DNA from 2 places in the Bacillus sp. M13(2017) genome. Region 2 is predicted to be linked to the other one. Evidence: a T-box and tRNA genes for the amino acid it is inferred to sense, from the RefSeq annotation. Region 2 holds a T-box; the other holds one or more tRNA genes.
The links. A T-box is a leader RNA that pairs with one kind of tRNA and senses whether it is charged. The one in region 2 lies ahead of ileS2 (isoleucine--tRNA ligase), so its partner is inferred to be a tRNA-Ile.

Region 1 (7,295 bases), 380 kb from region 2:
ACCGTATCCTACTCCTAAAAGAGCCCCCATTAATAAAATATACTGAGAAGCACTTTTTCCTGCTACTAAGACAACGATAAAAAAAATTGCGAGCGTTCCTACCCCTATCCGTAATAAAATCGAGCGATCGATACGTTTCGCTAATTTCCCCCCTACAAGAAATGTGAGAGGCTGTAATACCACGCTGGCTAAATTATACAAGCCAAGATTCACATAATTTTGTGTTTGTTTCCATAAATAAATATTTACAAACGTATTCGATAAAGAAATTGCGAGCGTGTATAAACCTCCTATAAGGAGCAATAACACTAAATCCCGATTCACTTCAACGTCACCAATTATATGTTTCCATTTCATACACAACTCTCCTTTACTTCATGTTCTAGTCTTCCAAAGACAAGCCCAATTATGTAAAAGGAAAGCATAGAAAAAAGCTAGGGGCTCTCCCCTAGCTTTTTCTATATTTATTACAATTATTTTGCTTCTTGGTAACGTTTTTCAGCAGCGTTCCAATCTACAACGTTCCAGAATGCACCGATGTAGTCTGGACGACGGTTTTGGTAGTTTAAGTAGTAAGCATGCTCCCAAACATCTAAACCGATAACTGGCGTTTTACCTTCAGTTAAAGGAGAATCTTGGTTTGGAGTGCTTGTTACTTCTAACTCACCATTGTTTACTACTAACCAAGCCCAACCAGAACCGAAGCGAGTTGCGCCAGCTTTTGCGAATTCTTCTTTGAATGCATCGAAGCTACCGAATTTTGCTTCAATTGCAGTTGCAAGTTCACCTACAGGTTGTCCTCCGCCGTTTGGAGATAGGATTGTCCAGAAGAATGTATGGTTAGCATGTCCGCCACCATTGTTACGTACTGCTGTACGGATTGCTTCTGGTACTTCGTTTAAGTTCGCAACTAATTCTTCTACGCTTTTGTCAGCTAATTCTGCATGACCTTCTAAAGCAGCGTTTAAGTTTGTAATGTACGTGTTGTGATGTTTTGTATGATGGATGTTCATTGTTTCTTTGTCAAAGTGAGGCTCTAAAGCATCATACGCATAAGGTAAATTTGGTAATTCGTGTTTTGCCATTGTTATATTCCTCCCAGTTTATGTATTGCCACTTAAGTGACATACAACTTCATTCTACCCTAATTGCCATAGGGTGCAAACAAATAAATCACATTGTCTTGCTATCATTAAAGTAGCAAAATTCCCACTTCTTTTCAATTAAAATGCTCATATATTCCGTAAAAAAAGCTTCCTTCTACAAGGAAGCTTCCTGCTAACATAATAAACATGTGAAATGGATATGGACCCTGTAGGACTCGAACCTACGACCGGACGGTTATGAGCCGTCTGCTCTAACCAGCTGAGCTAAGGGTCCACAATTATGTATGTAACAACATATCAAATAAAGGAATTCCTATCGGATATGCCCTTTAAGAAAGGTAAGATAAATTTACCATATAGAAAAGAAAAGTGTCAATTGTATTTTTCTTATTTAAAAGAAGAAAGTTAATAAAAAGAAATTTAGTTATCTCCACTATATGTAAATATAATATATCTTGAGATTCTCTAGATTCCTACGTTACAATGATTTTATACATACATAAAGGAAGTGAATCTATGTCCATATTTACCCAATTCGTAAAAAGCATATACTCGCCTAAAGATATGGCGCTATTCCGTTTTCAAAAAATCGGTAAAACCATTTTGTATATTATGCTACTTTGCTTAATTACTACTATTCCAAGAACTTTTTTGTACGGTAGTTTTATCCAGGATGGTGTAGGCATGGTAAATCAAGTCATCGATAAAGATTTACCTGATTTTAAAATTGAAAATGGCGAACTAAAAGCCGATATTGATCAACCTATTGAAAAAGAAGAAGGAAATGCACTTTTCGTATTTGATCCAAATTCAACAGACCTAGAAAAATATCAAAATAAAACAGGTTTATTTGTTTTAAAAGATAAAGTAGTCTCTATGGGAAATGGTCAAACACAAACGTATTCTTATAACGATTTGTTAGGTGCATCTCTTGAGAAAAAAGATCTACAAGAATTTATTTCTTTATTCGATAATATTTACCCAATTTTATTATTTGTTATTGGATTTTTAGTGTACCTATTCCAATTATTCATCACTTTTGTAGGCGTGACTTTACTTGCGTTCATCGGTTCTGCTATGAGCGGTCAACGTAAACTATCCTATAAACAAGTTTGGACACTAACTGCATATAGCTACACAATCCCAACCATTTTCTTCATGATTATGGATTTATTCAAAATCGTCGTACCTGGGGCAACGTTCATTTATATCGCTGTTGTTTTAATCGTTCTATACTTAACGATTAAAGAGGTACCCAAACCGAAAGAAAAATAAAAAATGCCTAAATAGGCATTTTTTTTTTGGACAAGCATATATTCCTAGCAAAGGAGTGAAGAATATGAAGAGATTAGGTATATTCCTATTCGTGCTTGTTCTCGGTTATATATTTTATTACGATATAAAAATCGGTACTTTACCGATGTTAAGTGCATATAAAAAAACAACTACTGCTCAAACGATTAAAAAAGAAAACACAGACAGCCAACAAAATAAAGAGAACAAAACAGAAAAAGAAACGGATGTATCTTATAAAACAATTGAAGTAAAAACTGGTGAGACAGTTCTTTCTATTACAGAACAAATTAATAAGAAAAAAATTCCTTCCATAGAAAAAGTCATTGACGACTTTAAACAATTAAACAAAAGTACATCTGCTACAAAAATACAAATTGGAAAGTCTTATAAATTCCCCTTATATCAATAAGCTATCACTTAATCCTTGTCAATTACATAAAGGCGCTGATACAATAGTAAAAGTGAAACTGAGTACTTCGGTTTCTATAGCCCTATATCACGTATACTATCATTGATATGAGGGACTAAATAAGAAACTTCTTTTATAAGGAGAGCGATCTATTCGTGAATGAAATGACTCATCGTACAAAAACACGTCCAGTTAAAGTCGGTAATTTAACAATCGGCGGTAATAATGAATTAATTATACAAAGTATGACAACAACAAAAACACATGATGTTGAAGCAACAGTTGCTGAAATCAAGCGTTTAGAAGAAGCCGGCTGTCAAGTCGTGCGCGTTGCCGTTCCAGATGAACGCGCAGCAGATGCTATTGCTGATATAAAAAAACAAATCAACATTCCACTTGTTGCTGATATTCATTTTGATTATCGCCTTGCTTTAAAAGCAATTGAAGGTGGCATCGATAAAGTACGTATCAATCCAGGTAACATCGGTCGTCGCCATAAAGTAGAAGCTGTTGTAAATGCAGCAAAAGAGCGCGGTATTCCAATCCGTATTGGTGTAAACGCTGGTTCATTAGAGCGTCACATTTTAGAAAAGTACGGGTACCCAACTGCAGATGGTATGGTCGAGAGCGCGCTACATCATATTAAAATTTTAGAGGACTTAGATTTCCACGATATTATCGTATCTATGAAAGCCTCTGATGTTAACTTAGCAATCGAAGCATATGAGAAAGCTGCTCGCGCTTTTGATTATCCATTACATTTAGGTATTACAGAATCTGGAACATTGTTTGCCGGAACTGTAAAAAGTGCTGCTGGTCTTGGAGCAATCTTAAATAAAGGCATCGGAAATACATTACGTATTTCATTAAGTGCTGATCCAGTTGAAGAAGTAAAAGTTGCTCGTGAACTATTAAAATCATTCGGTCTTGCATCTAACGCAGCAACACTTATCTCTTGTCCAACTTGTGGTCGTATTGAAATCGATTTAATTAGCATCGCTAACGAAGTGGAAGAATACATCTCTACACTTCAAGTACCAATTAAAGTCGCGGTACTTGGTTGCGCTGTAAATGGCCCTGGTGAAGCTCGTGAAGCTGATATCGGTATTGCCGGTGCACGTGGAGAGGGATTATTGTTCCGTAAAGGGCAAGTCGTTCGTAAAGTACCAGAAGAAACAATGGTAGAAGAACTGAAAAAAGAAATCGACGTAATTGCTGCTGAAATGGCTGCTGAACGAGAAAAAGAAAAAGAGACGCAAGAACAATAAAAAGAAGGTTGCCACAATATTTGTGAGCAACCTTCTTTTCTACGTAAAAAAGCTCGTCAGTTATATAACCGACGAGCTTTTACTTTGCACATTTTGGACAACGACCATATATTTCAAACTTATGACCCGTTACTTCATAACCGGTAAAATCTTTATTCATAAAATCCATTGGGCAGGAAGTAATCTCTTTCGTTCCTCCACAATCCAAACAAATAAAATGATGATGATGTTCCATAATAGAACAAGTAAAACGAAAATGTTTTTCACCATTTAATTCCGTTTGTTCTAAAACACCAATCTCAGCAAAAACTGTTAAGTTACGATAAATCGTATCAAAACTAAGCCCTGGATAATCATCTTTCATATGCTCTAAAACATCTTTCGCAGTTAAATAACGATTATGTGCTGCAAATAATCTGAGCATCTCTTCTCTTTTTCCAGTATGTTTGTATCCTTTTTCTTTCATTAGGCGTAAAGCTTCTGTTAGATTCATACCTATCCCTACTTTATGCAGTTTTTTTCTTCTTCCATAAAATCGCACCGATTAAAATAAGAACTGCTATCATAACAATTGTACCACCTGGCGCTAGATCAAGTTGATACGAAGCAAACATTCCACCAATTACTGCAATTTCACCAAATAAAATGGAAAAGAAAATTGTTTGTTTAAATCCTTTAGCAATACGAATACTTGCTGCAACTGGTAACGTCATTAATGATGATACGAGAAGAACCCCTACTACACGCATTGATACTGCAATGACAAGAGCAACTAATATAATGAAAATAAAGTGAATCCATTTCGCTCTTAAACCAGTTGATACTGCGTATTCCTCATCAAATGATAATAGAAACAGCTCTTTATATAATAAAATAATTGTCGCAACAACAACAATTGCTACAATCCCAATAATAATTAAATCTGTACTTGTTACAGCACTGACACTACCAAATAAATAACTAAATAAGTCTGTGTTAAATCCATTTGCAAGTGAAATGAAAATAACTCCAACCCCCATCCCTGCCGAAAGGATAATCGGAATTGCTAATTCTTGATAGTGCTTATATACAGTTCGTAACTTTTCGATTAGTAGCGCTCCACCAATCGAGAAAATCATCCCCATATATAAGGGGTTTAAAAATCCACCTGTAAAAATGGTTTTTTCAAGTAATAAACTTGCTGCAATACCCGATAACGTCACGTGACTTAATGCATCCGCAATAAGAGATAAACGACGAATAACAACAAACACACCAATTAGTGGTGCAACAAGTCCAATTAAAATACCTGCGTATAAAGAATTACGTAAAAAGTCATATTGTAAAAAATCTTGTATCATTATATCCTCCCGTGATGCTCATGTTCGTGTTCTAAACGATGAACATGATGTCCATATAAAACGGACATTTCTGCATCTTCTAACTCTCGGAACTTCTCTACATTTCCATGGAAATGTAGATGTTGGTTTAGGCATGCAACATGTGTTACTTTTTCAGTAACAGCTCCCATATCATGAGTAACAAGAATTAATGTGATCCCGAGCCTTTTGTTTAAATCCTCTAATATTTCGTAAAAACTTTCCACATTTTTCACATCGATTCCAACAGTAGGCTCGTCCAAAATAAGCAATTCAGGATCACTAACGAGCGCACGAGCAATAAATACACGCTGTTGCTGTCCACCAGAAAGCTCTCCAATGTTACGACCTTGAAACTCACTCATCCCTACATCAGCAATTGCTTTTTCTACCTTTTTCTTATCCTCTTTTGTGAAAAAGCGAAAAAGCCCTTTTTTCGAAACAAGTCCCATTGACACAACTTCAGAAACAGTTGCTGGAAAACCAGAATTGAAACTATTTGCCTTTTGGGATACATAACCAACTTTGTTCCATTCCTTAAACTTCTTACTATCAACGCCAAACACGCGAATGCTTCCTTCTTTTGGCTTTAAAACACCTAATAAACACTTAAGTAAAGTTGATTTACCTGAACCATTCGGTCCCACTAAACCTAAAAAAGCTCCCTTCGGAACTTGCAAATTAATATTTTCTAACACATTCCGATCTTCGTATCGGAATGTTAAACCTTCAATTTCTAATATATTATTCATAGCATCTCACCTATTTTAATTCAGAATGATTCCGATTTATATCTATTTGAATTATAGTACAGCTTATTATAGTTGTAAACCAATCTGCCTAAAATATATCTATTTTTTCAAGAAACCTTACTATTATAACAAAAAGCAGAGAAAAATTCTCTGCTTTCGAAAAATATTCCTATAAACTTTTTAGTGAATAGCCGATTTAAACTTACCACCATTTGTCTCTTGCGTGCTCATAATCGTAACAAACGCATTTTCATCAATTTCATGCACAATTGATTTTAACTTCGTCACTTCTAGACGCGTTACAACTGCATAAATAACTTCTTTTTCTTTATCCGTGTAACCACCTTTCGCTACAAGCTTTGTAGTTCCACGGCCAAGACGATGCAAAATCGCGTTTGATACTTCCTCATATTGATCAGATACAATTAAAACCGCCTTCGTTTCATCTAGCCCTTGAATTACTGTATCGATCGTTTTAAATGCGATATAGTACGTCATAACAGAATACATCGCTTGTTCCACACCAAACACAAATGCTGCCCATGCAAAAATAAATAAGTTCACAAACATTACGAATTCACCAACAGAGAACGGTAATTTCTTCGTTAATAAAATCCCCATAATTTCAGTTCCATCTAGCGATCCACCATGACGAATTACAAGTCCTACACCAAGCCCTAAAATAAGACCCCCAAACACTGTCGCTAAAATAGGTTCTGTTGTAAATGGTGGTACCGCATGTAACGTTGACTCAATGAAAGCTAACGCTACAATACCAAATGTCGAAGATAACATAAATGTTTTTCCAATTTGCTTATAACCGGAATACATAAATGGGATATTGAGAACAACGACTAAAGTAGAAAAACTTAACCACCAAATGTTAGGAGTAAGATAATCTAATATAAGAGAAATACCAATAATTCCACCATCAATAATTTTATTTGGCATTAAAAATAGTTCAATTGCTACCGCCGCGCATGCTGCTCCAAAAATAATCATAACTAAACGATAAATGAGATGAATAACACTTTCTTTTCGATGTTGCTTTTGCTCCATAAGCCCTCCCTGTACTCTTTTTCTGTAGTTTCGTTCTTATATTATAA
Region 2 (7,295 bases):
TTGTGCGTATTCATACATTTACCTTTTCATAAAAGAATTCATGAATCGTACGGGCAGTCGGCATTGTCTTCATTTGCTTTGTCGAAATTAATCTCCCCGTCTCTTCACAAATACCATACATGTCTATTTCCATCTTAAATAATGCGCGTTCTACATCCTTTAAATCCTCTTTTATATCATGTAATAGCAATTTTTTCTTTATCTCTTCCTTAATTTCATATCCAAGTTCTTGGCTGAACTCGACATCATATTTGTGCATTACTTCTTTAGCTAGTCTCTCTTGCAACTCTTTTCTCATCAATTGCAATTCTTCTTTTATTTCCATGTAAATTTCATTCACGTGTACATTCCTCCTAGCTGTAATGTACAGTTAGTGTGTCCGAAATTTATTTGCTTACCTCACACACATTTTTCCTTCACAGGAAAGAGTCTGAAAGTGATTTTGATATACCATCAACAAAAAAACTGACTGCATCAATAGCAGTCAGCTTTTTTATTATTTTACATAGTTTTCTTTAACAACTGTTGCACAACGCTCACATAATGTTTCATGTTCAGTATCTTTACCAATTGTTTCTGAAACTACCCAACAACGTTCACATGTTTCACCAGTTGCTTGGGCAACAACAACCGCTGTATGTTCATACTTCGGTGCATCTGCTGGCGCTTCATCCATCATACCACCAAGTTTATACTCAGAAACGATGAATAATTGCTTTAAGTCTTCGCTAATAGACTCCAACATAACTTTCATTTCTGCAGTTGGATATAGTGTAATGCTTGCATTTAATGACTTACCGATTACTTTTTCATTACGAGCTACTTCTAGTGCTTTTAACACGTCATCACGTAATGTCATAAATGCATCCCATTTTGTTTTTAACGCTTCCGCGTCATCTAATTGTACAGCTTCTGGCATATCAGTTAATTGTACACTTTCTTCTGTTACGCCTGGAATATATGGCCATACTTCATCAGCTGTATGCGGTAAGATTGGTGTTACAAGTTTCGTTAACGCAACAAGAACATCATATAATACAGTTTGAATTGCACGACGATCTTCGTGGTTTGCACCTTCAATGTATAAAATGTCTTTTGCAAAGTCTAAATAGAATGAACTTAAATCAATTGTACAGAAGTTATGAATTGCATGATACACAGCAGCGAAGTCGTATGTCTCATATGCTTCTTTAACTTTTGTAATTAAGTCATTTAATTTCACTAACATGTAACGATCTACTTCACGAAGTTCAGCTACAGCTACTGCATTTTCACTTGGATTAAAGTCGTCTAAGTTTCCTAATAAGAAACGGAATGTGTTACGGATTTTACGATACACTTCTGCTACTTGTTTTAAAATATCATCTGAAATACGTACGTCAGATTGATAGTCAACAGAAGATACCCATAAGCGTAAAATGTCTCCACCTAATTGATCCATAATTTTCTTCGGTACGACGATGTTTCCAACCGACTTACTCATTTTACGTCCTTCACCGTCTAGTACGAAACCGTGGCTTAATACGCCTTTATATGGTGCTTTACCTGTTACAGCAACTGCTGTTGATAATGAAGAGTTAAACCAACCACGATACTGGTCAGATCCTTCTAAATATAAATCAGCTGGACGCTGTAAATCTTCGCGCTCTTCTAATACCGCTTGGTGAGAAGAACCTGAATCGAACCATACATCCATGATGTCTGTTTCTTTACGGAATTCGCCATTTGGGCTACCCGGATGTGTAAACCCTTCTGGTAATAGATCTTTCGCTTCACGCTCGAACCATACGTTAGAACCGTGTTCACGGAATAAATCTGCTACATGGTTAATTGTTTCATCCGTAATAATTGGATCACCATTCTCAGCATAGAATACCGGAATTGGCACACCCCATGCACGCTGACGAGAAATACACCAGTCACCACGGTCACGAACCATATTATGAAGACGAGTTTCTCCCCATGCTGGTACCCATTTTGTTTCCGCTACAGCTTCTATTAATTCTTTACGGAATGCTTCAATAGACGCAAACCACTGTGCTGTCGCACGGAAAATAATTGGTTTTTTCGTTCTCCAATCATGTGGGTATGAATGTGTAATGAATGTTAGTTTCAGTAACGCGCCTACTTCTTCTAATTTTTCTGTAATTGGTTTGTTAGCTTTATCATAGAATAAGCCTTCAAATCCAGGTGCTTCATTTGTTAACACACCTTTATCATCGACTGGGCAAAGTACTTCTAATCCATACTTTTTACCAACAACGAAGTCATCTTCCCCGTGTCCTGGTGCTGTATGAACACAACCTGTACCTGCATCTGTTGTTACGTGATCTCCTAGCATAACTAATGAATCACGATCGTAGAATGGGTGTTTTGCAACTGTGTACTCAAGTTCGCTACCTTTTACTGTTTTCACAACTTCAGCATTTTCCCACTCTAACGTTTTTGCAACTGTCTCAAACAGCTCAGAAGCAATGATATATTTCTCATCATTTACTTTTACAATGCTATATTCAAGCTCTGGGTGAACAGAAATACCTAAGTTTGCAGGTAATGTCCAAGGTGTTGTTGTCCAAATGATGTACTTTTCATCACCTTCTAATACGTTCTTTCCATCTTTTACAGGGAATGCTACGTAAATAGATGCTGATTTTTTATCTTGATATTCAATTTCAGCTTCCGCTAAAGCAGATTCACTCGTTGGAGACCAGTAAACTGGTTTTTGACCTTTATAGATATAACCTTTTTTCGCCATGTCACCAAACACTTTAATTTGTTGTGCTTCATAAGCTGGCTCTAAAGTAATATATGGATTATCCCAATCTGCACGTACACCTAGACGCTTAAATTGTTCACGTTGACGTTCTACTTGTTCATATGCATACTCTGCACATAACTTACGGAACTCAGCAACTGTCATTTCTTTACGTTTTACACCTTTATTTGTTAAAGCTTGTTCAATTGGTAAACCGTGCGTATCCCATCCTGGAACATATGGTGCACTAAAACCAGTCATTGATTTATAACGAACAATAAAGTCTTTTAATACTTTATTTAATGCATGTCCCATATGAATGTCACCATTCGCATATGGAGGTCCATCATGCAATACAAATAAAGGACGACCTTTTGTATGTTCTTGTACTTTTTCGTAAATATTCATTTCAGCCCATTTTTCTTGCATTGCAGGCTCACGTTTTGGTAAATTCCCACGCATTGGGAACTCAGTTTTTGGCATCAGTAATGTATTTTTGTACTCCATGCTCAATTCCTCCTTACATGTATAAAAGAAATACTTAAAAAACGGAATAAAAAAGAGACCTTCTCATCCCAAAAAGGGACGAGAAAGTCTCCCGCGGTACCACCCTAGTAGATCATATACATATGTATAGAATCCTCTTTATATTCTTAACGCGAATACACGCCTACGCTTACTCTATTTGTTCAGCGCGGAACTCCAGGGTGATATTCCCACTATCTCCTTATCCTGAGCTTACACCATCCTCAGTTCGCTATATAAGGTTTGAAAAGGTACTTATCCCTATCTTCGTTTTTCTTAATAAATATGTTGTTTAAAATTATATGTAATAATGAGAAAAACGTCAAGCTTACACTGTTTCTTCTTTTTTCAACAGTTCATCTACTTCGTCTTCTAATTCAATTAGTTTATCCCAATCATCGTTGTTTAACATCTCAAGCTGTGTTTCTAATAACATACGGAAACGAGTTCGGAATACTTTCGCTTGTTTCTTTAGCTCTTCAATATCAAAAGCAACTTTTCTTGATTTTACTAATGCTTCGTTAATAATACGATCAGCATTCTTTTCAGCTTCACGCACAATTAATTTCGCTTCTTTTTGCGCATTACGTTTTACTTCTTCCGCTGCTTCTTGTGCAACAACGATAGATTTGTTTAACGTATCTTCAATATTAGAGAAATGATCTAACTTCCCTTCTAACTGCGCAACTTTTTCTTCTAAAGCTTTTTTCTCACGAATGACCAATTCATAATCTTTGATAATTTGATCAAGAAACTCATTTACTTGATCTTCATCATAGCCACGGAATCCGCGACCAAATTCTTTGTTATGAATATCTAATGGTGTTAACGGCACAACGCCACCTCCAAGTAGTTATCTAAATTTCCTCTTTCAATTATATCTTTTCTTCGACAAAATAGGAGGATTTCCTTCTAAAAAACCAATCATTTTAGTATACCATACAAAATTCTCCATTTGTCGCGTTTTGTTCTACCTTCTACAGAAAATAATTTACTTCGGCCATATCCTCTAACAGAAAAAACATCTCCTGGATAACATTCATACGAAGTTTGCTCCACTGTTTTCCAATTGACTTTTACTAAACCATTTTTTATGAAAGGTTGTACTTTCTGTCTAGATAAATGTAACATTTCAGCTAACATAACATCTAAACGAAGTGAAGAAACCGTTCCAGATTTCTCTCCCCACGTTTCATGTATCTGTAGAATTTTTTCTCCTTGCACTGACGCTAAAGAGACTTTTACTTTCCCTATTGATTGTAAGTTCATCTCAATATACGATACAATTTCTTTCGCAACTACAATTTGGGCACGATTTTCTTGCAGCAAAATATCACCACATTTTTCTCTTGTTAAACCAAGAGACATAAATGTACCTAATATTTGCCTATGTTCTAGCGTATAAAACTTGGAAGGATAGTCAATTTCTAATACTTCTACTTGAAATTCTTCTTCATTTAATTCTAGATAGTCTGGATAAATAAGTGCTCTTTTACGCTCTGCATTAGGCGTTGCACCACCAAATTGCACAGCAACATCACCTTGTCCTATTACCATAGAAACAATTTGTTGTTGCCTAGGATCAAGAAAATCCGTTAACTTCACTTGATGGTACTCCGCCGCTCGCTTCCACTCTAGCACTTTATCCACAAAGACCTCCTCATCAGGCCTAAAATGTTCGTAGATGCTCATGTATTTACCTTCTTACTATAAGAAATAGCTTAATAAACTGAACAAACCAGTTTTAGCAAGTTTCAACGCAAAGATTGCAACGATTGGAGAAATATCAATCATTCCAAGCGGCGGAATAAAGCGGCGGAATGGTTCTAAATACGGTTCACAAATACGTGCCAGGAACTCTCCAAAAGATGATTCCTTTGCACCAGGAAACCATGATAGGAGAATGTAAATAATAAGTGCCCACGAGTAAATCTCGATAGCATAACTTAACACTATAAAAACTGTTGTCATGGCGTATTACCACCTCTTTATATTTGTTTCTTCTTCTTCACCGAATAACTCTGAAATTGCACCAACAATATCTACATTTTCAGGTGTACACATAAATGTTTTCGGTCCTATTTTTTGAATGTCCCCGCCTATAGCGTATACAGTACCACTTAAAAAGTCAACGATACGCACCGCTTGATCAGTAGACATTCTCTGCAAATTAATTACAACAGCTCGTCTACCTTTTAAGTGGTCCGCAATCCCTTGCGCTTCCGAATATGTGCGTGGTTCTAATAAAACAACTTTTGAAGATTGTTTTGCTGTTTCAATACTAACAACATTTTGCTTCGGTTGTGCTTTCGGAAACGTAACGTCTTGTTGTTCTGGTGGATCTTGCTGCTTTTTCATGTCTGTTTGCTCCTTTTCATAACCATATTGAGCTGCTTCTTTTTCTTCCGGTGTATCAAAAAAGAAGTATTTTACTTTTGACCAACTCATAATAAGATTCTCCTTCCTTTTACGCTTTTCCTACTAAAATCGTTCCCAAACGAATATATGTAGCCCCTTCTTCAATTGCAATCGTGTAATCGTTGGACATTCCCATTGATAATTCTTTACATGGCGCATGTAATAACTCTAGCTCCTGCACCTCTGTTTGCAGCATACGTAATTCCTTAAAACAGCGTCTGATTTCTTCCTCTTCTTCTGTAAATGGAGCCATCGTCATTAGTCCAACCACTTCAATTTTATCGAATTCTTGCAAACTTTGAATAAAAGAAACAACCTCTTCTATTGCCAATCCTTGCTTCGATTCTTCAGATGAGGTTTTCACTTGAATAAAGCATTTTACTTTCTTATCAGCACGTTTCTGAATTTCTTTCGCCAGGGAAAGACGATCTAACGAATGTAAATAATCAATTTCATTAATAATTTCTTTTACTTTTCTCGTTTGTAATGAGCCAATAAAGTGCCAATTAACTTTTGAACCGAAATGCTCGTATTTCTGTAAGAAACCTTCATTTCTATTTTCACCTAAATCGATAATTCCAGCTTCAATTACTTCGTTTGTTTTTTCAATCCCTACAGTTTTTGTAACTGCAACAAGTTTAATATCTTGCAACGAACGTCCAGCTCGAGCGCAAGATTCTTTAATAGCTTCGTTTACAATTACTAAATTTTCTTGTACTGTCACTTGCTTCCTTCCTCCTTAAAACCTATGAAACTCAACATTCTTCCTGTCTTACCTTGATCACGACGATGAGAGAAAAATAGTTGCTCTTCACAGCTTGTACAAAGAGATGACATTACAATATGCTCTTCTTTTATGCCTGCTTGTACACATAATATACGATTAATTTCTTTTAAATTAATTGCGTACTGCCCGTCAGAAATTTTTTGATGAGGAACAGCACCGCTAACTACTTCCTGTGCTGCTGTTAATACACGATCATCCACAACATAACAACAAGATCCGATCGACGGCCCAATTGCAACATGAATTTCATCACTTGAAATACCTTCTGCATCCCACTTTTGAATCATTTCCTTTGCAATCTCTTGTACAGTGCCTTTCCATCCAGCATGCGCAAGTCCTATCATACCATGTGATGGTGCATAAAAATAGAGCGGAACACAATCCGCGTAACAAGACGTTAACAGAACATCTTCATTACTCGTATAAATGCCATCTGTTTTTGAAATGCCGTCCTCATATGAATAGACGCCACTTCCCTTTTCCTGTTGCCCTACTTTTTCAACATGATGAGCATGAACTTGTTCAGAGCAAATCCAGTTTTCTAATGGTTTTTGTAACTTATTTGCTAAAATGCGTCTGTTTTCATGAACGTTCTCCACGATATCATTCACATGTAATCCTAAATTCATCGTATGAAAGGAGCCCGTACTTATCCCACCATCTTTTGTCGTAAATCCAGCAGTAATGTTTCCAAGTTCTTTCCACGCTTGTAAATACAGTATACCGTCCACATATTTAAATGGTTCTCTCATAATAAAGCGGCTCCTTTTAATTAAAATAACAGAAAAAAGCATGGTACTTCCTGTCTAT

Region 1: it has a tRNA-Ile gene. The T-box ahead of ileS2 (isoleucine--tRNA ligase) is inferred to sense a tRNA for this amino acid. The anticodon was not compared.

Annotation. Positions count from the first base shown of each region.
Region 1 is NZ_KZ268500.1:560,800-568,094, reverse strand. Features, by position in the region: gene CGQ22_RS03245 (MFS transporter) at 1-357, opposite strand, end outside; gene sodA (superoxide dismutase [Mn]) at 474-1,085, opposite strand; tRNA gene CGQ22_RS03235 (tRNA-Ile) at 1,307-1,380, opposite strand; gene yqgB (protein YqgB) at 1,623-2,381, shown strand; gene yqfZ (protein YqfZ) at 2,446-2,811, shown strand; gene ispG (flavodoxin-dependent (E)-4-hydroxy-3-methylbut-2-enyl-diphosphate synthase) at 2,976-4,079, shown strand; gene CGQ22_RS03215 (Fur family transcriptional regulator) at 4,159-4,572, opposite strand; gene CGQ22_RS03210 (metal ABC transporter permease) at 4,586-5,419, opposite strand; gene CGQ22_RS03205 (metal ABC transporter ATP-binding protein) at 5,419-6,189, opposite strand; gene CGQ22_RS03200 (YitT family protein) at 6,370-7,248, opposite strand.
Region 2 is NZ_KZ268500.1:940,486-947,780, reverse strand. Features, by position in the region: gene CGQ22_RS05545 (TraR/DksA C4-type zinc finger protein) at 11-340, opposite strand; gene ileS2 (isoleucine--tRNA ligase) at 497-3,262, opposite strand; T-box leader at 3,334-3,557, opposite strand; gene divIVA (septum site-determining protein DivIVA) at 3,609-4,115, opposite strand; gene CGQ22_RS05530 (YlmH family RNA-binding protein) at 4,205-4,972, opposite strand; gene CGQ22_RS05525 (YggT family protein) at 4,988-5,251, opposite strand; gene CGQ22_RS05520 (cell division protein SepF) at 5,258-5,728, opposite strand; gene CGQ22_RS05515 (YggS family pyridoxal phosphate-dependent enzyme) at 5,748-6,422, opposite strand; gene pgeF (peptidoglycan editing factor PgeF) at 6,419-7,237, opposite strand.